One region of the Pseudoalteromonas sp. SR43-3 genome, then DNA from elsewhere that is predicted to be linked to it. Evidence: predicted binding sites of a transcription regulator. Region 1 holds the regulator's gene; each other region holds the start of a gene.

Evidence for each region. The regulator LexA, encoded in region 1, represses DNA repair genes until DNA is damaged. The targets are predictions, from matches to a motif close to TACTGTATNNNNATACAGTA.
Region 2: a site for LexA is predicted at 2,532-2,551, ahead of uvrD (DNA helicase II). Genes of this name have one in related genera too.
Region 3: a site for LexA is predicted at 2,259-2,278, ahead of H5088_RS09735 (SulA-like leucine-rich domain-containing protein). Genes of this name have one in related genera too.
Region 4: a site for LexA is predicted at 3,300-3,319, ahead of H5088_RS08930 (YebG family protein). Genes of this name have one in related genera too.

Annotation. Positions count from the first base shown of each region.
Region 1 covers NZ_JACJEC010000013.1:11,161-16,606, forward strand. Annotated here, with positions in the region: gene H5088_RS14135 (DnaJ C-terminal domain-containing protein) at 1-669, shown strand, start outside; gene H5088_RS14140 (chaperone modulator CbpM) at 669-989, shown strand; gene H5088_RS14145 (hypothetical protein) at 1,052-1,777, opposite strand; gene H5088_RS14150 (hypothetical protein) at 2,091-2,471, shown strand; gene H5088_RS14155 (PaaI family thioesterase) at 2,472-2,912, opposite strand; gene lexA (transcriptional repressor LexA) at 3,080-3,697, shown strand; gene coxB (cytochrome c oxidase subunit II) at 4,181-5,323, shown strand; gene ctaD (cytochrome c oxidase subunit I) at 5,323-5,446, shown strand, end outside.
Region 2 covers NZ_JACJEC010000002.1:462,651-468,096, forward strand. Annotated here, with positions in the region: gene H5088_RS04495 (NUDIX hydrolase) at 1-1,029, opposite strand, end outside; gene dut (dUTP diphosphatase) at 1,095-1,550, opposite strand; gene H5088_RS04505 (YacL family protein) at 1,603-1,971, opposite strand; gene H5088_RS04510 (hypothetical protein) at 2,088-2,312, opposite strand; gene uvrD (DNA helicase II) at 2,616-4,781, shown strand; gene H5088_RS04520 (GNAT family N-acetyltransferase) at 4,759-5,446, shown strand, end outside.
Region 3 covers NZ_JACJEC010000006.1:88,070-93,515, forward strand. Annotated here, with positions in the region: gene H5088_RS09720 (hypothetical protein) at 1-53, shown strand, start outside; gene H5088_RS09725 (NCS2 family permease) at 127-1,419, opposite strand; gene H5088_RS09730 (tetratricopeptide repeat protein) at 1,538-2,002, shown strand; gene H5088_RS09735 (SulA-like leucine-rich domain-containing protein) at 2,301-2,735, shown strand; gene H5088_RS09740 (YchJ family protein) at 2,774-3,253, shown strand; gene H5088_RS09745 (diguanylate cyclase) at 3,328-4,245, opposite strand; gene H5088_RS09750 (DUF6172 family protein) at 4,440-4,742, opposite strand; gene H5088_RS09755 (VC2046/SO_2500 family protein) at 4,922-5,446, opposite strand, start outside.
Region 4 covers NZ_JACJEC010000005.1:194,904-200,349, reverse strand. Annotated here, with positions in the region: gene H5088_RS08940 (EAL and HDOD domain-containing protein) at 1-847, opposite strand, end outside; gene putP (sodium/proline symporter PutP) at 1,179-2,657, shown strand; gene H5088_RS08930 (YebG family protein) at 2,930-3,247, opposite strand; gene H5088_RS08925 (helix-hairpin-helix domain-containing protein) at 3,562-3,858, shown strand; gene H5088_RS08920 (DUF6170 family protein) at 3,883-4,185, opposite strand; gene dsbB (disulfide bond formation protein DsbB) at 4,187-4,705, opposite strand.

The sequences.
Region 1 (5,446 bases):
ACCGACCAAGAGTTTTCTGACTTTATTAATTCAATGTTTGGCGGAGCTGGTGGATTCGATCGTTCCGGGCAGAGCAGAAGTAACGCCGCTCGCGCGCAAAAAGGACAAGATGTGGAAATAGAGTTCCCAATTTTTCTTGAAGAGACTTTAGTTGATACCGTTAAGCCTGTTGACTTTATGTTACCGCAGCGAGACAGCAGTGGCCGTGTCACTGAAATTAAAAAATCACTTAAAGTGAAAATTCCTGCAGGCTCAGTAAATGGCGAGCGAATTCGACTAAAAGGGCAAGGCGGATTAGGGTCAGCGAATGGGCAAAATGGCGACTTGTATTTACAAATTAGTTTAGTGCCTCACCCATTATTTGATGTTGAGGGTCATAACCTAAATATAGTTGTCCCTCTTGCACCATGGGAAGCGGCTCTTGGTACAAAGCTAAATTTACCTACGTTGACAGGTAATATCCAATTAACTATTCCTTCTAACAGTCAGTCTGGTCAACGCTTGCGTATTAAAGGTAAGGGATTAATGAGTAAAAAAGCTAAAGGTGACTTATTTGCTGTGCTTAAAATTGTTAATCCAACATCTGTTGATGATGCCAGTAAAAAACTGTGGGAAGAATTAGCCAAAAAAGCTCACTTTGATCCCCGTAATAACTGGAGCAAGCCATAATGCAAATTATCGTGACACAAAAAGACGATTTACTTACTAGCAAAGAGCTATGTTTGAGCAGTGATATTAGCGAAGCAATTTTATATGAGCTAGTTGAGCATAATATTGCGGTTCCAATTGAGGGGGATCATGTTACGCAGTGGCAATTTACGGTATCTGCAGTGACCTTAGTTAAAAAAGCGGTCCGTATCCAACATGACTTTTCGTTAGATTGGTCGGCAATAGCTTTAGTTTTACAATTGCTGGATGAGCGTGATGAGTTGATTTTCGAAAACGAAATGTTAAAGCGACATTTGAGTCGATTTAAGCACTTGGAATAAAATAAGCCCTAGGCTTATTTACTCTTTGATAAGTGGGCGCTAGCTCTCAAAAACCAATATGACTACTTTGATTTATTCTTATTTTTAATTCGGATAAATCGTTTTAGTCGTATATTTTGTATAAGTAGTAATATTCCACTTAAACAAAAAAGTACACCGGTTGCTGAAAAGCTAATAAGCAGTGGATTATTAAAATCCTCTCGCTCATCGTAATCCATAATATGTAACATCCAAAAAAAGTCGAATATTCGCCACAGCGTGCTGCGAACGGTAACAACTTTGCCATTATTTTCTGACAAGTACAGTGTTGTGTTAAATGTGTCGTCAAATTGTACCTGCCAAACATTGGTTTTATATCCAACTTCTCGCATACCTTGCTTTAGTAGTACAGCGCTTGTTACTTGAGCGTCAATAAGTAAGTGTGCTTTAGCATTTGCGGTAGTTTGTATTTTAGTTGGCGGTTCAAATGGTCGGCCTGTTATGCCATTGAAGCTTTGCTGCTCGTTATTACTAAAGACAGTAATAAGTGGTGTAGTTAAGAAGTTCTCAAAAATTATTTGTGTTGGATTAACCACCTGAGAGGCAATATCGTCAAGGGAGGCAACATAATCAGCCTGCGTAAATGGGTTATTAAGAGTACGTGTAGCAAGATGCTCCCCATGAACTTTATCAAGAGGGAGTGCACTCATAATTAAACCACCTAGTAACCATGCTAAAATTTGTAGTGCTAATAAATAACCTAACCATTTATGTAACTTGCGAGCATGCTTAAATATTTTTTTATTCATGTTTTAGTCTTATTATTTTTAGAGGCTAGTTTATTACATTAATGGGATAAGTTACTGCGACATTTTGTCGCAGTTTAAACTATAGCTTACTGTAATCATTTAAAAATAAAAAAGATTACACTTAAATTCCTAACATGACTTATCTGTTTAATTGAGCTGGATGTTTGATATCCAGCTAGCTTTAAATGCTAAAAAATACTTAAAAGCTGCGAAATATCCATATAAAGTGGTTATTAGGGCATAGTTGATTTGGTATAACGGTAAAACTGCGTTAAAGTTTGCAATGAAATTATTAGAGGATAAATACGAAACGATGTCGGAAATTCAATTTTTAAATGTAGATCTTGAGCTTGAATCAAAGCAAGATATTAGTTTGCTAGTGGCGGACTTGAAAAAAGTCGCGACGATTTTACATTATGACAAAGACGAATACCGTCAACTAGCGCGTATTGAAGCTACAGGTGAGGTGAGCACACCTGATAAAGCCATAAACCATATATGTGAGCTTATTGAATCGTGTTCGCGTAACGCGCTAAAGCAATGGTTAAGCTGTTCACGTAGAACGTTTGATATTGGTTTTGAATCAGGGACTTCTCCTAAGTGCTTTAATCAAGCCTTAGATGCAGATACATTATTGCGTATATCTGCGATTGGTGCGGGTATGGAAATTACCATTTACCCAATCGAAAAGTAACTATCTTCGCTCTACGACTGCTGCGGTCATTTTTGATACGCAGCACAGCTCATTGCGGCTATTTGTAATTTTTATTTCCCATACTGAACTACGTTTGCCAATATGAAACGCTCTAGCCGTTGCTGTTAAAGTGCCGTTGCGAGATGCTTTTAAATGACTTGCGCTAATTTCCTGCCCTACACAGTAGAATTTAGTAAAATCGACAACAAAGTTAGCGGCATAGCTGGCAACTGTTTCGGCAAGTACAACGTTAGCACCGCCGTGAACCATGCCCATTGGGTTATGATGCTCAGGAATTGCCGGCATTGTGGCAACCAAATAATCATCGCCAATTTCTGTGACTTCTATCCCCATAGTTTTCATTAATGTTCCTTGGCCATTAATGCCTTGCTCTAACTGCTTGCACAGCTCTAAGGTGATGGGCTGGTACCAAATACTCATAATGTCTCCTTTGCATTTTTAATCATTTATAAACTTAGCTTTAGTTATATCCCTAAAATGTACACAAGTGAAATTACTTTAGCTATTTTAAGGCTTAATTTAAATTTGCGATTTTTATTTAACTGTATATACTCACAGTTAAATGTACTGTATGGAAAACCAGTTGTATGCGACCATTAACGAACCGCCAAGCTCAAATACTCGAACTAATTAAAGTTTTTATTAAAGACACTGGTATGCCTCCTACACGTGCTGAAATAGCGCAAACATTAGGTTTTAAAAGTGCCAATGCTGCTGAAGAACATTTAAAAGCACTTGCTAAAAAAGGCGCAATTAAAATGAAACCAGGTGCAAGCCGTGGTATTCAATTAATTGAAGAAGAAGAGCCAGAACAATTAGGTTTACCGCTTATAGGGCGTGTTGCTGCTGGTTCACCTATTTTGGCGCAAGAGCACGTTGAAAGTCACTGCAAAATCGATCCATTAATGTTTAAACCGGCTGCAGATTTTTTACTACGCGTTAACGGTATGAGCATGAAAGATATTGGTATTATGGATGGTGATTTACTTGCTGTACATCGTACTCAAACCGCTGAAAACGGACAAGTTGTTGTTGCTCGCCTAGACGAAGACGTAACTGTAAAACGTCTTGAGAAAGCGGGTCGTAAAGTATTACTTCATGCTGAAAACGACGATTTTGACTCTATTGAAGTAGATCTTGAGAATGAGTCTTTTAATATTGAAGGCTTAGCCGTTGGCGTTATAAGAAACGCTGATTGGATGTGACTTTAAAAATAGCTTTTAAACAAGCAGTTTTATAAATGCGTACTAACTAGTACGCATTTTTGTTTTAAAATTTGTACTAAAAATAGGGCGTAAACAGCCCACTGACTATTTAAGCTGTAAACTTTTTTGCACTTATATTTCCCCCCTCCGAATGCGTTAAACCCCTTTGTTTTGCTCATATTTTGAACTTTCTGTTGCCCAGTTGATTACCGATTTTTTATTAATTATTCAATATCACCTGATTGTTTTTTATACTAAAACTTGCTTGTTGTTCGTTTTTTAGCTAATTGTTAATGTGCTGAGCTAATAATAACTCACAGCTTTTTAGTTTTGAGAACACACAATATACACAAACTCGTTGTTGGCGCAGCAAAACCAATCAATATTAAATAAGATTGGCTAAAAAAATAAAAATAACGAATTGGCGTTTAAGCCGTATGCCTCTTCGCTTTGCATTCGCAATAGCATCAAAGGAGCCGTCACATGGGTAAACTGACCTCTACCTTGTGGCTTATATTATGTGTTTTTTCGCACCCAGTTTTGGCTAACAGCCAATACAATATGCGCAAAGGCGTAACCGATATAAGCAATAATGTATATCAGCTGCACATGACCATATTTATAATATGTTGTGTGATTGGGGTGATAGTGTTCGCAATTATGTTTTGGGCACTTATTCATCACCGTAAATCTAAAGGGGCTGTACCTGCCCAATTTCACGAAAGCACTAAAGTAGAAATACTTTGGACTGCAATTCCGTTTGTTATTTTAATTGCTATGGCAGTACCAGCCACTAAAACCCTAATTGCAATGGAAGATGCCAGCAAAGCTGATCTCACTATTAAAATTACGGGTTCGCAATGGAAATGGCATTATGAATATATGGGTGAAGATGTAGAGTTCTACTCTATTTTATCTACCCCGCAAGATGAAATCGCGAATCTTGCAGATAAAAATCCTAACTACTTACTTGAGGTTGATAAGCCTCTTGTACTGCCAATAAATCAAAAAGTACGATTTTTAATGACTTCTGACGATGTTATTCACTCTTGGTGGGTACCTGATTTTGCAGTTAAAAAAGATGCTAACCCCGGCTTTATAAACGAAACATGGACGAACATAAACGAAGAAGGTACTTACCGAGGCCAATGTGCTGAGTTGTGTGGTAAAGACCATGGCTTTATGCCCGTTGTGGTGGTCGCTAAATCTGAGGCTGATTTTAAAACATGGCTTGCAGATGCAAAGCAGGCTAAACAAAAAGCAGCATTAGCAGATGCCGCATTACTTGATAAAACCCTCCCAAAAGAAGAATTAATGACTTTAGGCGAACAAGTATATATGGCTAATTGTGCTGCATGTCATCAACCTACTGGCATGGGGTTACCGGGCGTATTTCCTGCACTTAAAGGCAGCCCGATAGTGCTTGGCGATATAAAAGATCACATTGATGTAGTTATCCATGGACGACCCGGTACGGCAATGCAAGCTTTTGCCAAGCAGTTATCTATAAAGCAATTAGCTGCGGTTATTACTTATAAACGTAATGCGTGGGGTAATGATACGGGTGATGTTATTCAACCGAGTCAAATACAGACAGCACTTGATGCCAAAGTGGAGGCGAACTAATGAGTAGCATAGTAGAACAACCTAACGCCAATGAAGCTCATCATGCTCATCACCCAGCTAAAGGTTTTAAACGCTGGCTTTACACAACTAATCATAAAGATATAGGTAGTTTATATTTAATTT
Region 2 (5,446 bases), on a different contig from region 1:
AAACTTTAATGGACCAGGTTGTAATTCAACAAACTTGTTTTCTATTAGACGAATTTTACAACCGGGATAGCTTTTTTTATATAAATAAACCGACGTTTTACAATAGCTTTCTTGATTATCTTTAATGTCTTTAAAAGAGCGCAACACTCTAAATACGCGGCGGATAATATCCATCTCTACATGTGCTTTTTTATTACTAGCTTTTACAAACTGATCTGGCAACGCACCAGCGGGGACTTCGTACTCTTTCGTTAATTCCAAAATTGCTGAGTCTGCTTTAACGTTTGGACTGCAAATATAGAAATCTATATCAACTTTAGTGGTACTTGTTTGATAAGCTTTTAAATCTTTTAATATATCGTGTGATAATTGCGAAGTAGTTGAAAAAATAGATATTTTTATTTCTCCGCCAACAACACATAACTCTCTAACCTTATTAGTGAAGAGATCATTACCAGTATTTTCATTACTTAAATCGCAATCTACAATTAATTGCTCTTCAAACTTGATAAGTAGTTTTTCTAAGTCAGCTGGCTTAATAATTTGCGACAGAGACTCTTTGAGAATTAACCTTTTATAAAACGACTCTTTTAGAGCTTTAGTAAAAAGTTCCTTAAAATCCTCTGAAGTAAGGTAGCTGCAATCTATACAATTGTGGTTATCATTAATAAGTAGAATAAATATGGCGGCTTCGAAACTTGAAAGCTTTTGAATTACAGTTTTATCTATTTCTTTATGAAAGGAAGATAGAGGAAAAACAAACTCCTCTTTTAACCAGAAGGTGTAATCAGCCAAAGAGTCGGAAGTAATAGATTTTTTTATTATTTTTCTTTTCTTGAATACATAAAGTAACCTTTTCAGGCCAAGGAATGTAAGATCGAGGTCATTTTTTCGCATAAAAAAATAAAGCTCAACAATTATAAAACCTACAATACTTCCTGAAGCTCCAATAGCAATATCTTTGTTGAAAATATAAAACATTAACCAAATTAAGAATGCTGAAATTACTGCAATAATATGTCGAATCATTTAGTAAATCCTTTTAACTAAGTTGCTATGTGGCGTGGTATATACACGCCATCTATCTAAGAAAGCTACTTCACGCCAGTATGACCAAAGCCACCAGTTCCACGCTCTGTTGCTTCAAATTCATCGACAAGTACAAAATCAGCTTTAAGTACTGGAATAAACATCAGTTGAGCAATTCTGTCACCAGAGTTTATTGCAAATTCATCATTACCTCTATTCCATACTGAAATGAATAACTCACCTTGATAATCTGAGTCGATTAATCCAACTAAATTACCCAGTACAATCCCATGTTTATGACCTAAACCTGAGCGAGGTAAAATAGTAGCAGCCATTCCAGTATCCTGCATATTTAAAGCAATACCAGTAGGAATTAATTTCGTCTCACCCGGTAAAACTTGTAACATATCGTCAACACAGGCCCTAAGGTCTATAGCAGCAGAGCCATCTGTAGCATACTCAGGCATAGGAATTTCAGTACCAACTTTAGGATTTACAATTTTTAATTCAACTTTTTTCATTTTAAACTTTCTACTCTAAATAAATTTATAAAAAGGATATAGATAATATAACTTAACGACCAGTCGTAAACTCATGCCATGAATCAATTAAATCAATAAAATCTTCAAAGCCACAACCACTGCTTAAACCATTTTCTTCAAGCGCTAAATCGTCATCTTGATACGCTATTAGGCCTTCGCTGTCTTGATGAAGCGCATGGGCTTCAAATAGTGCTTCGTCTTTGGTTAATATTAAATCTATTTCTTGGCCTTTTAGCGTTAGCGGCTCATAGCTTGAACTTACCGATGCAATAAGCGCTTGCACCATGGCTACTTTGTCTTTGCCTATTTCTTCGTTTAGCCAGCGACCAATAATAGCGTGTTCACTGCTTATTTTAATACGTAGCCCACTAATAGGGTCGCGAATAAATTGATATTCCATAGGATTTGCCTGTAAATCTTTAATTGAGTAATTATATACGTAAACGCCCGCAAACCACAGGACATATAAAGTAAAATAGCGCCACATGGGCGCTATTTTACTCAACTTTAAAACCGTTAACTTCGCGATCTATAACGCGCTGCGTCAATGATCGACCATAAGTAAATAATAGGCACAAGTACAAAGCCTACAAGCACATAAATTAGTGCGTAACTTATTATAATAGCGAGTGCAAAAAATATAGCCGCTAAAATACGCCCTTGCACTAACTGCCCTAAACCAGGAAAAAATATATTACATAATGCTGCGATTACGTTACCGCCAGAACCTTGATCTGCCATACTAACCTCTGTATTTATTTGATTTTATAATTATTTACTTACACACTTTATGCCAATTTATTAAAGCTTACAAATCAAATAGTTAAATTGCCCTAGATTTAGAGAGTTAGTAAATTTTGCTAACTTTAGGTCAAATTAGCAATTTTTGTTATGCTTTTACGCTTTTTTGTTTGTTCAAAAAATTATCAAGTTACTCGTTTTTAAGGCTATTTTATAAATAGCTGTTTATAAAAACAGTATTTTATTTAGCCTAACAAAAACACCTGTTATACTGCCCACAATATTGATTAAAAAGGCGTAACGATGGACGTTTCACAATTACTCGATGGCTTAAATGACAAACAACGCGATGCCGTTGCAGCCCCACTACAAAACATGCTGGTATTAGCAGGTGCTGGGTCTGGTAAAACACGAGTGTTAGTTCATCGTATTGCGTGGCTTATGCAAGTTGAGCAAGCATCTGCTTACAGTATTTTTGCCGTAACCTTTACTAATAAAGCGGCTAAAGAAATGCGCAGCCGCGTTGAAGAAACACTAAAAGCCCCTGTAGGTGGTATGTGGATTGGTACGTTCCATGGTTTGTCGCATCGTATTTTACGTGCTCATCACCGTGAAGCTAACTTACCAGAAGCCTTTCAAATTTTAGACTCTGACGATCAACTTCGGATGATAAAGCGCTTATTAAAATCGATGAATATCGATGATAAAAAATGGCCCGCCAAACAATTTGGCTGGTACATCAGCGCTAAAAAAGATGAAGCACTTCGCCCTAAAGATATTCAAGCATACGATATTAACGAGCAAATGATGCTGCGTGTTTACGCCGCCTACCAAGAGGCCTGTGATAGAGCAGGCCTAGTAGATTTTGCCGAAATATTACTACGCAGCTACGAAGTGTTAAAAAATAACCCAACGTTACTGCGTCATTATCAGCAACGCTTTGCACATATGCTCGTAGACGAGTTCCAAGATACAAATACCATTCAATATGCTTGGTTAAAGTTACTTGCAGGCGATACAAGCAGTATCATGATTGTAGGCGACGATGACCAAAGTATTTACGGTTGGCGCGGTGCTAAAATCGAAAATATTAAACGATTTTTAACTGACTTTAGCGCAGAAACCATTCGTCTTGAACAAAACTACCGTTCAACAGCAACTATTTTGAAAGCGTCTAATGCATTAATTCAAAATAACTCAGAGCGTATGGGTAAAAGCTTATGGACCGACGGTAACGATGGCGAGCCAATTTCTATTTATGCGGCATTTAATGAGTTAGACGAAGCACGCTTTGTAAGTAGCAAACTACGAAGCTGGTTAAATGCAGGTAATGCCCTACAAGATGCCGCAATTTTATACCGTAGTAACGCGCAATCTCGTGTACTCGAGGAGGCCATGCTGCAAGAAGGCTTAAAATACCGTATTTATGGGGGTATGCGATTCTTCGAACGACAAGAAATTAAAGATGCGTTGTCGTACTTACGCCTAGTAGGTAATCGTCAAGACGATGCCGCGTTTGAGCGTGTAATTAATACGCCAGCACGCGGTATTGGCGATAAAACATTGAGCCATATACGCGATTGTGCACGAGCAGAATCGTTACCGCTTTGGTATGCCGCAAAAGCAATTGTAGAACAACAGCATTTATCTGGTCGTGCTTCTGGTGCAGTAAGTAAGTTTGTAGAACTCGTTGAACAAATAGAAGATAAAATTAGCGACCTAACTTTGCATGAGCAAGCCAAGTACACAATTCAAACCTCAGGCTTGATGGCAATGTACCAAGCCGAAAAAGGTGAAAAAGGCCGTGCTCGTGTAGAAAACTTAGAAGAGCTAATTAGCGCTTGTGATCAGTATGAGCTGCCTGAAGACGAAGAGTACAGCTCACCTTTACAAGGCTTTTTAGCCCATACGTCACTTGAGTCAGGTGAAGGACAAGCAGAAGAACACGAAGACGCCGTACAAATGATGACGCTTCACTCAGCTAAAGGGTTAGAGTTTCCGCTAGTGTTTATGGTAGGCGTAGAAGAAGGCATGTTCCCTTCTCAGCAAAGCAACGAAGAGTCGGGTCGCTTAGAAGAAGAGCGCCGCCTTTGTTATGTAGGCATGACACGAGCAATGGATAAGTTATACATTAGCCATGCTGAGAGTCGCCGTTTATACGGGCAAGAAAAATACCATAGCCCATCTCGCTTTTTACGCGAAATCCCTGAAGACTGCGTAGAAGAAATCCGTATTAAAACACAGGTTTCTCGCCCACCTGCCGCTGGGCGTTTTAGCGCATCAGTTAGCCATGCCGCATTTGAAGACAGTGGCTTTAACTTAGGACAACGAGTTTTGCATGCTAAGTTTGGTATTGGTACCGTACTTAATTACGAAGGCAGTGGCGCGCAATCTCGCGTACAAGTTAACTTTGACGACCTTGGTAGTAAATGGTTAGTAACGGCTTATGCACGATTACAAGCGGTATAAAACACACCTAAATGAGTTAGAGCAACAACTAGCTGACGCATATCATCGTCAGCTAGTGCTAATTACTGGCAGCTCAGTTTGGTGTTATGAATTACTCAACTCATTAATAGATGAAAACAATACACTTGTTGTATCAAAGCAGTGTGCGCCTAAAAATTCATACTGGCCTACCCGCACTCACCAAATTTTAGGGCAAGAATTTGCCCATGCTGTTTACGATGGTTTTAGTGGTTTGCACCCTGATAAACTTGCAGCACTTGCCGGCACCGTTAAAGCAGGCGGTATACTGTTTTTATTACTGCCCGAACTAGATGATTTAGCCTCTTGGCAAGATCCCGCATTAAGTACAGTGCAATCACACGGTCAGAGCATTGACTACAGCTTATTTAATCAACGTTTCGCGACTATTATTAAACCGTTACCCGCTTTTCATTTGAGTGAAAAAAGTGGCTGTATTAGTAATAACGCCAGCTATGTAGCTCATAATAAAATTGATTATCAACCACAGCAAAACTGCGTTGATCAAATAGTAAAAGTAGCCAACGGTCGTGCCAACAGGCCTTTACTTATTAATGCTGATAGAGGCAGAGGTAAGTCGGCAGCACTTGGCTTAGCAACGGCAAAACTAACTGATAAAAAAGTAATTATTTGCAGCACTCAGTTTA
Region 3 (5,446 bases), on a different contig from region 1:
AAGAAGAGCAAGACGACTTAGATATATTGTTTGCTCCTAAAAAGAAATGGTAATTCTTTTATAAAAGCATTAAAAAAGCCTGCACAAATTAAATTTATGCAGGCTTTTTTGTCTATTTGTTAGTCATTAAGACAAAAATGCAAACTTGAAAACAAACAAGGCTGTTAATATCCAAACACTAATACTGATTTGATCTTGCTTACCACACAATACTTTTACCGCCGTATAAGATATAAAACCAAGTGCAATACCGTGCGCAATCGAAAACGTTAATGGTGTCATTAGTAATACCACAGTAACAGGAATTGCATCGGTCATATCATCCCAATTTACAAACTTTAAATTTTGTAACATCAGTACAGCGACATATAAAATAGCACCTGCCGTAGCATAAGCCGGTACCATTTGTGCAAGCGGTGCAAAAAACATCATTAGTAAAAAGCAAATACCTACAACTACAGCCGTTAAGCCAGTACGTCCGCCAACAGAAACACCAGCAACCGATTCTATATACGATGTAGTCGTAGACGTGCCTAGCATCGCACCTGCAATTGTTGCAGAGCTGTCAGCACTTAGAGCGCGCCCTAAACGAGGCATGTTACCTTTTTCATCAGCTAAACCAGCTTTTTGAGTGACCGCAACTAATGTACCCGAAGTATCAAAAAGATCGACAAACAAGAATGCAAAAATAACACTCATCATTGATATATCAAAAGCGGCGGCAAAATCTAGTTGCATAAAAGTAGGCATTATTGATGGTGGCATAGCCATAACACCGTGATATTCAACTAGCCCTAAACTTAGTGCAATGCCAGTCACTAATAAAATACTAATAAGTACACCGCTTTTAAAATCGCGGTATAAAAGCGCTGCAATTACAAAAAAGCTTAATATAGCCAATAATGGGCCTGGGGAAGTAATGTCGCCCAATTGCACTAATGTTGCTGGGCTTGAGACAATAATGCCTGCATTTTTAAGGGCAATTAAGGCTAAAAAAGCACCTATACCTGTTGCGATAGCTCGCTTGAGCACCAGAGGTATGGCATTAATAATCCATTCTCTGACTTTAAATAAGCTTAAAAATAAAAATATACAACCCGACATAAAAACAGCCCCTAATGCGGCTTGCCAGGTATAACCCATTCCTAATACGACGCCATACGTAAAAAAGGCATTTAGTCCCATGCCAGGCGCTAATGCTAATGGATAATTAGCCCACAAACCCATTATAAAACAGCCTATCGCAGCTGCTATACAGGTAGCTACAAATGCAGCCCCTTGGTCCATCCCTGCCTCAGCAAGCATAGCCGGGTTTACAAATACAATGTATACCATAGTGATAAAGGTCGTTAGGCCAGCAACGCATTCGCGTTTAACTGTTGAGTTATTTTCGCTGAGTTTAAATAAGGCTTCAAACATAATAAACTTGTGATAGTAAAAAGTGACGAGATTTTAACATAAAAATTATCTTTTACAGGACATTTTACCTTGCTATATACTAAACTGTTAAAGTAGTTAAAATAATAAATGAACCAATATGCTTAAAACAACACCTTGTGAGCAAGACTTAGAGCAACAGCTAGACAACATTTTAGGTTTTGTTACTCAACCAGAAAGCAGCGCCGCGCCCATTGATAATAAAAAAGATGAGCAAAGTACTATTAATAAAGCCCTATATTATTTAAAAAATAATCAAGCTCCATTGGCTGCAAAATGGATGCGCCTTGCTGCAATGGCAGGGAACCATAGAGCACAGTTTTATTTAGGTTTATTTTTTGTAAAAGGTGAAGGCGTGCCACAAAGTGTATTTCATGCTGTAGCTTGGTTGAGCTTAGCGAGTAGCCAAGGATACGCACCTGCCACTGCAGCGGTTACAGATATACGCAAACATATCGAAACTAAGCGATTTAAAGATGCTCAATGTTATGCAGCAAGTTTGTACGAACAAATCCACCAACTCCAGTTTTCTCATATGATCCCTCGCACCAGTGAAGACACATAAACCAACTAAGTTATAAGTACTGTATACAGTGTTGAAAAATACTGTATATAGTTACAAAGATACTCCTACTCAGTATAAAACCCACAAATTAAAACATTACTCAAAAATTTATTTTTGAAATACCTTCTCAAAAACAAACCTATAACAAGTTGATTAATAAAGAATTATAGATTTAAAAATAAAAAACAATGATCAAAGGCTGAATAACTGTACAAATAAATAGCATAAAATGCTTGCACGAAAGCACTGTATAAACTACTGTATATGAATACTGTATAAAAACCCAGTGAGTGAAATTATGTTACAGCCTATTACCGTAAGAACAGTTAAAAGTTACCAACAAGACGAGCAAAGCGATTGCGTAAATTTGATCCAAATTGAAGATGAAATTTCAGCGACCTTTGAGCTTTTAAAAGTATTACACCAATACAATAGCTCTAATGCATGGACGTTACTAATTGCGCCAGATCATGTACCTAGCAAAGCTTTACTTGACTCATGCTCTATTGATACAAGCAAATTACTTGTTATTAGACAGAAGCACCTAGTAAATTTAGAGTATGTATTAAATTCTGCGTTACATAATGGAAACTTTGCAGCGGTAATTACATGGACCGATATAGTTAATAACCAACTACTTACAAATCTATCGTTCGATTTAAGTAAAACGAATACAAAACTATACTGTTTTACTAAAAACGCTCAAACAACAGAGATACCACTCGCTCAATAAGCTTGTTAAACTAATGTTTTAGATTCTGTATTATTATTATGACTTCACTCAATACCACATTATGTTTTTGCAGCAGTGGGCACAATTATGCCGATTGCTGCGAGCCGCTTCACTTATCTGTAAAGCAAGCTGACACTCCTGAACAACTTATGCGCTCACGATTCAGCGCTTATGTTATTAAAAATGCAAAATATGTTTATCAAACCTACGCAAAAGAAAAACAAGCTGAGAATCCGGTTAAAGAAATCAATGATTTTGCTAACAGCTGTCGATTTATAAATCTTGATTTAATTGACTCAAGCCATGATGGCGATACTGGAACTGTAGAATTTAAAGCCCAATATTTTTATCAAAACTTATTTTGTGAGCTTCATGAAAAATCGCAGTTTATTAAAGAAAACACTCAATGGCGTTATTTAGATGGCACTATATATCCTGTTGAAGATATTAAAGTAGGCAGAAATGATAACTGCCCATGCGGTAGCAATAAAAAGTACAAAAAATGTCATAGCATGTAATAAATAATCTTATTTAATATTTATCACCTAAAAGGTGTTTTTAAGTGGCAGAGTGATTTATTAGCTAACTAAACTTAAAAACACACTTTGTTACGCCCTTGCATTTTAGACTCATACATTTTTTCATCTGCGATCTGCAACGTGTTTTTGTTATTTACGTATGGTTGTAGGGTTGCACCGCCAATACTAATAGTCACAAAATCATATTCTGAATATTTGTGTAATATTCCTAAATCGGCCACATTCTGTTTAATTTTATCAGCAACACAAATTGCACCTTCAGTGCTTGTATGCGGTAGAACAACTACAAACTCTTCGCCGCCATAACGCGCAACAAAATCGGTTGGCCTTTGCAAACTATTAGTAATAGTTTGTGCTACTAGGTTTAACACCGTATCCCCCTGCACATGACCATAGATATCATTGTATTGCTTAAAATAATCTATATCGATGAGTAATAATGCATAGTCAACTTTTTCTCGTAAGGCGCTTCGTTCCATTTTAGAAAAATGTGCATCAAAATAACGGCGATTGAATACTTTAGTTAAATCATCTAAAAATACTTTTTGATTGAGTAAGTCGTGTTGTAATTTTAACGTTATATGGGCACGAACCCTTCTAAATAGTGTTTCTTTTACAATCGGCTTTTTAATAAAATCAACAGCTCCGGCTTCCCAACACTCTTCTTCTTCGTTTTCAAAGGATGTAACAAAAATAACTGGGATATCCTGTGTTTCAGTATTATTTTTTAATTTTAAACATGTATCAATACCACTCATTCCACCCATACTAATATCGAGTAGGACTATATCGGGTACATTTACATTACAAATTTCAATTGCTTCTTCACCACTTCCAGCTGTTGTCACATTAAAATGCTCAGATAATATTTTTTTCAATACGATTAAGCTTAATAACTGATCGTCAACTATAAGTACTTTAGAATTCTTTAAACTTAGTTTTAATTGATGGTCAGAGTAATTTATTGGCATAGTAAAAAATGTTTTGTTTTTTTAATTAAAAACAGCCTATAGCATCACATTTTGTTATGCAAATGTTAATTAAGAGGGATTCTACTTATTAGTTACTAATAAAAATGCTTTTTAGTAAATCTTTATTGCATAAAAACAAAAAATGAGCCACTTGGGCTCATTTTATAACTTTGAATACTTAATTTAGTTAAGTATTATTCGTCATCATCTAAATCTAATTGCTGACGTTGAGCAGGTCGAGCTAAAATCTCTACATAGAAAGAGGTCAAACCTTGCTTTTCAATTTCGCCAATTTGGTTACTTAATTCAGCAACGTGCACAACTTGCGCATCTTCAGCTGTGTTACCAAACTTACAGTCAAATGCCCAATAGTCAGCATCTTCAGGTAGCGTTTTATTACGCTCTCTTTTCAAATATTTTTTCACTTCGTGCTTTGCAGCATCAACCATACGAGGGTATTTGATTTTCTCGTGATTTAGCGTGAATGTTTTCTTCATTACGTTCCTAATTACCTTGGTTTAATGATAATGGCATTTCATGTCATACCATTTGACGCCATTATAGCAATTGCATTTAATTTTTGGATGCTTTTTTTTCATTAAATCAATTATTAGCAAATATATAAAGCAGACCCGTTATAAAGCATATATTAACTGATGATTATTACAATCATATATCACACCGCAATAAGCTGAAGTGGTTGATGTATTGCATCACTATTTAGGCTGTCGTAAAAAGCAGCTGCATTTATAGGGGGATTCGATAGTTGTGTTTGTTCGCTTTTAATTCTTCTTCTGACAGCAAGCTCACAGTTATCTATTATATTAAGTGGAATATGCTTATCATCATTTCTAATCGCAAGTGGTTCAGGGCTTAAGCATTGCCTTAACTTAATACTTGTCATACCACAGCGCTCCCCTTCTTGAGATATTAATGATGCATTAAACTGTCCAACCAACATATTGTATTCATCAGGGGCTAAAAGTTGCTTTGGACCTGCGCCAAATTGCTTTCTTAATGCCTCTTCTTCTATAACTAAATTATCTATTTCAGTTTTTGGTAAATGAAATTGGCTAAAGTCGAGTGCGTCATGTGACAGCATCGCTAATAGTAGAGAAAATTCGCCACGGCGATTTTCATGCACACTATTATTGAGCCTACTGTTTAACTGACTCTCTGTGATTAACAAATCATCTATTTG
Region 4 (5,446 bases), on a different contig from region 1:
TATCTGCTGATACTTGCGCTGCAAATAATAATGATAATAGTTTTTTAATTTCGTTAGCACCAAGCACTATAAGGGCTTGCTTAATGGTACTTATTTCAGCACGCCTTGCAAAGGCAGCAGAATTTGAATACCTAAGTAATTTGTAAGATAGGTTTACATCACGCTCAAACACATCAGTGATTTTTTTAAGATCCATATCAACGCTTGATGTTTCGTAAAGTAATTCAGCTAATGCCATTTCTGAAGGCGGTAGAGCCTTACTTTGTACCATTTCAGGTTTTGAGAAGAAAAATCCTTGGAAATAATCAAAACCAAGCTCTAGAGCTTGTTGGTAAATTTCATAGGTTTCTACTTTTTCGGCAAGTAACTTAATATGCGAGTGCAGTTTTAAATCATTAAGAACCGTTTTTATTGTATCTATATCAGATGCTAAAAAGTCTATTTTAATAATATCAATAAATGGATAAAAGTGGCGCCAAACAGGCTGATGAATATAGTCATCAAGAGCAATAGTGTAACCTTTATCTTTTAGATCTTTCACTATGGCTAATAATCGCTTCCCAGGTTGCACAGTTTCAAGGATTTCTACAACTACAGTATCTTTGCCCAATAGTGTTGGGTAGCCCTTTGATAGCGTTTCTAGGGTGAAATTTATATAGGCGGGTTTATTGTCGGTTAAATCTTCTAAGCCGAAATTAAACTGACTACCTTCAATTAGTCGTGTAGTTGCCTCGTCACCATCTATATCAGGAAATACGTTATCAACGCCATCGCGAAATAAAAGTTCATACCCGATGAGCTTTTTATCTCTGTCTAAAATAGGTTGGCGTGCAGCGTAAAAATACATAAACAGTTCCGTAAGAGTAATGTAATTGGGTATTGTAATAATATATGGCAAAAGACTCAAAATAGCATTACGTATATTTGCTAGATTAATAAATTATCATTAAAAATTAAGGTGTTTCTAGTATTTAATTTATTATATTTCACCAATTCGCTTTAAAATTATTCAACATGAGTATTTTTGTATCAGGTGAGGGCAACAAGTTGGAGATTTTATTATCAAGCATGATATAGTCAGCGAGAATGGTTTTTACCCCAATAGTGTCTTAACTATAAAATTTTAAGAGTCATTATTTGGATTAAAGCCTATTATTAATAATTATGCGGAGGCTAATTTGGAAACAGGAATGATTATTTCACTAGCATTATATTTTATTGTAATGTTAGGTATCGGACTATATGCATATAAGCAATCTACTGACGATGTATCTGGTTACATGTTAGGTGGACGAAATCTATCTCCAAGTGTAGCTGCACTGTCTGCAGGTGCATCTGATATGAGTGGCTGGATTTTAATGGGCCTACCTGGTGCGATGTTTGTTACTGGTTTTAGTAGTACATGGATAGCAATTGGCTTGGTGATTGGTGCTTGGTTAAACTATCTGTTAGTTGCACCGAGATTACGTGTTTACACTGAAAAAGCAAATGACTCTATAACCATCCCAGATTACTTTTCAAATCGCTTCAATGATAAATCCAACTTATTACGTGTTGTATCAGCTGTGGTAATTATTGTTTTCTTTACTCTTTATACTTCATCTGGTGTTGTCGCTGGTGGTAAATTGTTTGAAAGCTCGTTTGGTTTAACTTATGAGATGGGTTTATACATTACAACGGGCGTAGTTGTTTTATATACCTTGTTTGGTGGTTTTTTAGCTGTAAGCTTAACTGACTTTGTGCAAGGTTGTATTATGTTCATTGCACTTATTCTAGTACCAACGGTTGCATACTCTTTGCTTGAACAACCTTTAGAATCAACTTTACATAGCGTAAATCCAGATATGCTTAACTGGATTGGTGCAGGTTCTGCATTAGGTATTATTTCTGCAATGGCTTGGGGTTTAGGTTATTTTGGCCAACCACATATCATTGTTCGTTTTATGTCGGTGCGTAGTGTTAAAGATATGCCTAAAGCACGCCGTATTGGTATGACATGGATGATTGTTGCTGCCATTGGTGCTGTTGGTACTGGTATATTTGGTGCAGCTTATACTTATGAGAACAACATTGTAGTTGAAGACCCTGAAACAATTTTCTTAATTCTTTCTGAGTTGCTGTTCCACCCACTTATTGCTGGCTTTTTACTTGCTGCAATTTTGGCTGCGATTATGAGTACTATCTCATCTCAATTATTGGTTAGTTCAAGTTCATTAACAGAAGATTTCTATAAAACATTCTTACGTAAAGACGCCAGTGATAAAGAGCTAGTTGCTGTTGGCCGTATAAGTGTTGCCGTAGTTGCTATGTTCGCTATTTATTTAGCTTACGACAGAGATAGCTCTATTTTAGACCTAGTAAGTAATGCGTGGGCTGGCTTTGGTGCTGCGTTTGGACCACTTGTATTGTTTAGCCTTTATTGGAAACGCATGAACTTTGCTGGTGCGTTAGCTGGTATGTTAGTAGGCGCATTTACTGTGCTAATTTGGATATATGGACCATTTACTATCAATGGTGAAAGCTTAAGTAGCTTTATGTACGAAATAGTACCGGGCTTTATTTTAGCGAGTATTGCAATTGTTGTTGTTAGCTTAGTAACAAAAGAGCCTGAGCAAAACATCACTGCTTTATTTGATGAAGTAGAAAAAGAGCTTTAATTAGCAATTACTACTTATTTTAAAGTGAGTAGTAATTAATACCAATCCGCAATAATACTTAATCATTTTGCGGGGCTAAACGTGTTGCTACCGGCGTTAAAAAATTCTCATTTAGTACAACTAAATATCGAATTTTTGCCTAGCTATCAACACGTTTTTCCACCCTAAAGAGATCATTTAATTAAGCGAATTAGTATAATAAAAAAGGGAGCAACTTAGTTGCTCCCTTTTTTATTTAGTTTGTCCCGTTCGAGGAGGGAGCATTCTATGAATTAACTTACTTTTTTATCGTTGTTATCTTCAATTGATGCAACGTTATCTGACTTTTTACTTTTTGCTGGCGCTTTGGTAACAGCTGGATCTTTGCCACCTTTTAATATGGTCATAAAATCATCTTTGCTTTTCGCTATTTCTAAAGCAAGTGATTCAATTTGTTGCTCACTAAGCGGTACGTCTACCTTTTCTAGCATCAGCTCAAGTGATTCTGCTATATCGAGCATCTTGTCATAAGCATCAGCTTCTTTTTTGGTAGTAAACGTCATACGCTCGACTCCGTTTCGTTCTACAACATATTTAACAACAACAGCCATGATTTCTCCTGCAAAATTGCTTGGCACCGTGGTTTTTAAAAAACCATTAGATTACTGTTTTTATGTACAGTAATGGTTTGTAAGTAAATTTGCAAGCGCGAAGTATTAATTTTTAGGTGTCTTAAATTTGACAAAAAACGGTAACTTTACTTTAGTTAAGCAATCACTTTGTTGTACCAGCTGCATTTTCAGGATTTCGGATCATAGTGATAATGCGTTTAGGTACACTTTAAGTGATGAACTTTACAGTTCCTTATTTATTGATTTCCTGAGCAATACTCAAAATTAAGAAAAGAAGAATAAGGACAAGTTTAATGAAAACATTAAAAAATTTACTCATCATAAGTTTATTATGTTTACTACCCGCGACTACCGCGTATGCACAATTATCAGAAGTAACTAAGCAAATGCCTCAAGCTGAGACAATTAGTATAAATAATGCTGATGCAGAGATGCTTGCTAAGTTACCTGGTATAGGTAAGAAAAAAGCGCAGGCAATTGTGGATTATCGTGAAGAAAATGGCGAATTTAAAAGCGTTAGTGATTTATCGCAAGTTAAAGGGATTGGCAAAAAGCTTTTAGCTAAATTAGAGGGGAAACTTACACTTTAATATTTCTAAATAGTAATCAGGGTGCTAGGCGCCCTGATTAAATTGTTTTAGTGCATCGCTTAAGTGCTTTTTAGCAAAGTTAATCTCAATAGGTGTAGTTAATAGTGGATAGCACAATCCGCCAAGTATCAAAAATGGTATTAATATCCAACCTTTAAATACAGTGAATATTAAAAATAGTGGGCTAAGTAATAGCAGTTTTATAATACGCAATAGAACTTTATCAGTTGGCGATAGCTGACTTAATGCAAGCGCAATTACGTCTTGACGCTGGCGTACTTTTAAATGCTTAAGCTGGTCTAATTGGCTTGAAAAAAATGTAAACATATCAAATCGACTTTTTAATTGATAAACGGGCAATAATTATAATAAATAGCGTTAGTGAGAAAATCCCAAATATCACTTCCATCCAAGCAGGCATGCTCATGCCAACAAACTGCCAATCTATATTTCCACAATCCCCGGTAGCTTGAAAAAAGCTAGGTATCCATTCATGTAGTGGCATAAATGATGGGAAATTTGGTTCAAACTCGCAGCTAAATGCAAAAGGGTCTGTGGTGGTCTGCATATCAATATGTTCGCGAGCAATTAAGTATCCCCAAACACTCGATATTCCCCAAATAACATACGCTATCATACGCACAGTTTTACTTTGTGGTTTACTTGAGCCTACAATCCCTGCGCCTAATAACCCTAATACTGCAGTGCGTTGATATATACACATTATGCAAGGCGCTAACCCCATTTTGTATTGAAAGAAAAGAGCGGTAACTTCAAGTAAAAAAACGATAGCTGTAAATAAAAGCCACGGGGTTCGTTGGGTAGGTAATTGTGCAAGCCAGTTCATAAAAATTCCGCGTTTTAATAGGACGTTAGATTATGACGTAGGATAAAGTATGCAGCAACAAAAAGGAAAAAAAAGCTACCGAAGTCGCTTTTTATAAGATGAAATTAATGACTACTCAATTCAGCCTTAGCAAAGGTTAAATGACGTTCTATTATTTTCCCATCGATACATAAGCTCAGTTATATTGCTTACTTATACTAAGGTGATGCATCATCTAAAGAATTTTTTATGGTTGCACTTTTTTGTACTTTTTCTTATGGCAAGTGCGGGATAAGTTAATTAAGCTCAGGCGCTGCGTAAATAAAAATATCTCCATAATAACAATGTACCTACAATGAATATTACTCTAGATATTCATGCATTGTAGCTAAATTAGAGAAACCCAAATTTAATTATTTATTAATTTTAAATTTCTACCCATTTGCTTTTGATCATACATACATCACATAAGAATCTCACACACTGAAAAAGGCCAATTTATAGCTTTTAATTAGCCATGTGAGAATCTCACACCACGCATAACGTGAGATTTTTTTTAAATATACACGTATAAGTTGAGATTTTTTTAGACGATATAGCGGTGACCTAATGTGCGTTCAGTTACTAATTATGAACCAAGCCCATGTTAGTTTCATATTTCGCAAACTTAACATCCTATAGGGATGTTCGAGGAACCTTATACAAAAGAGGTTTCATTAAAGACAATTTTTTTGATTAAGAATAATTGAAACTACTTAGCAG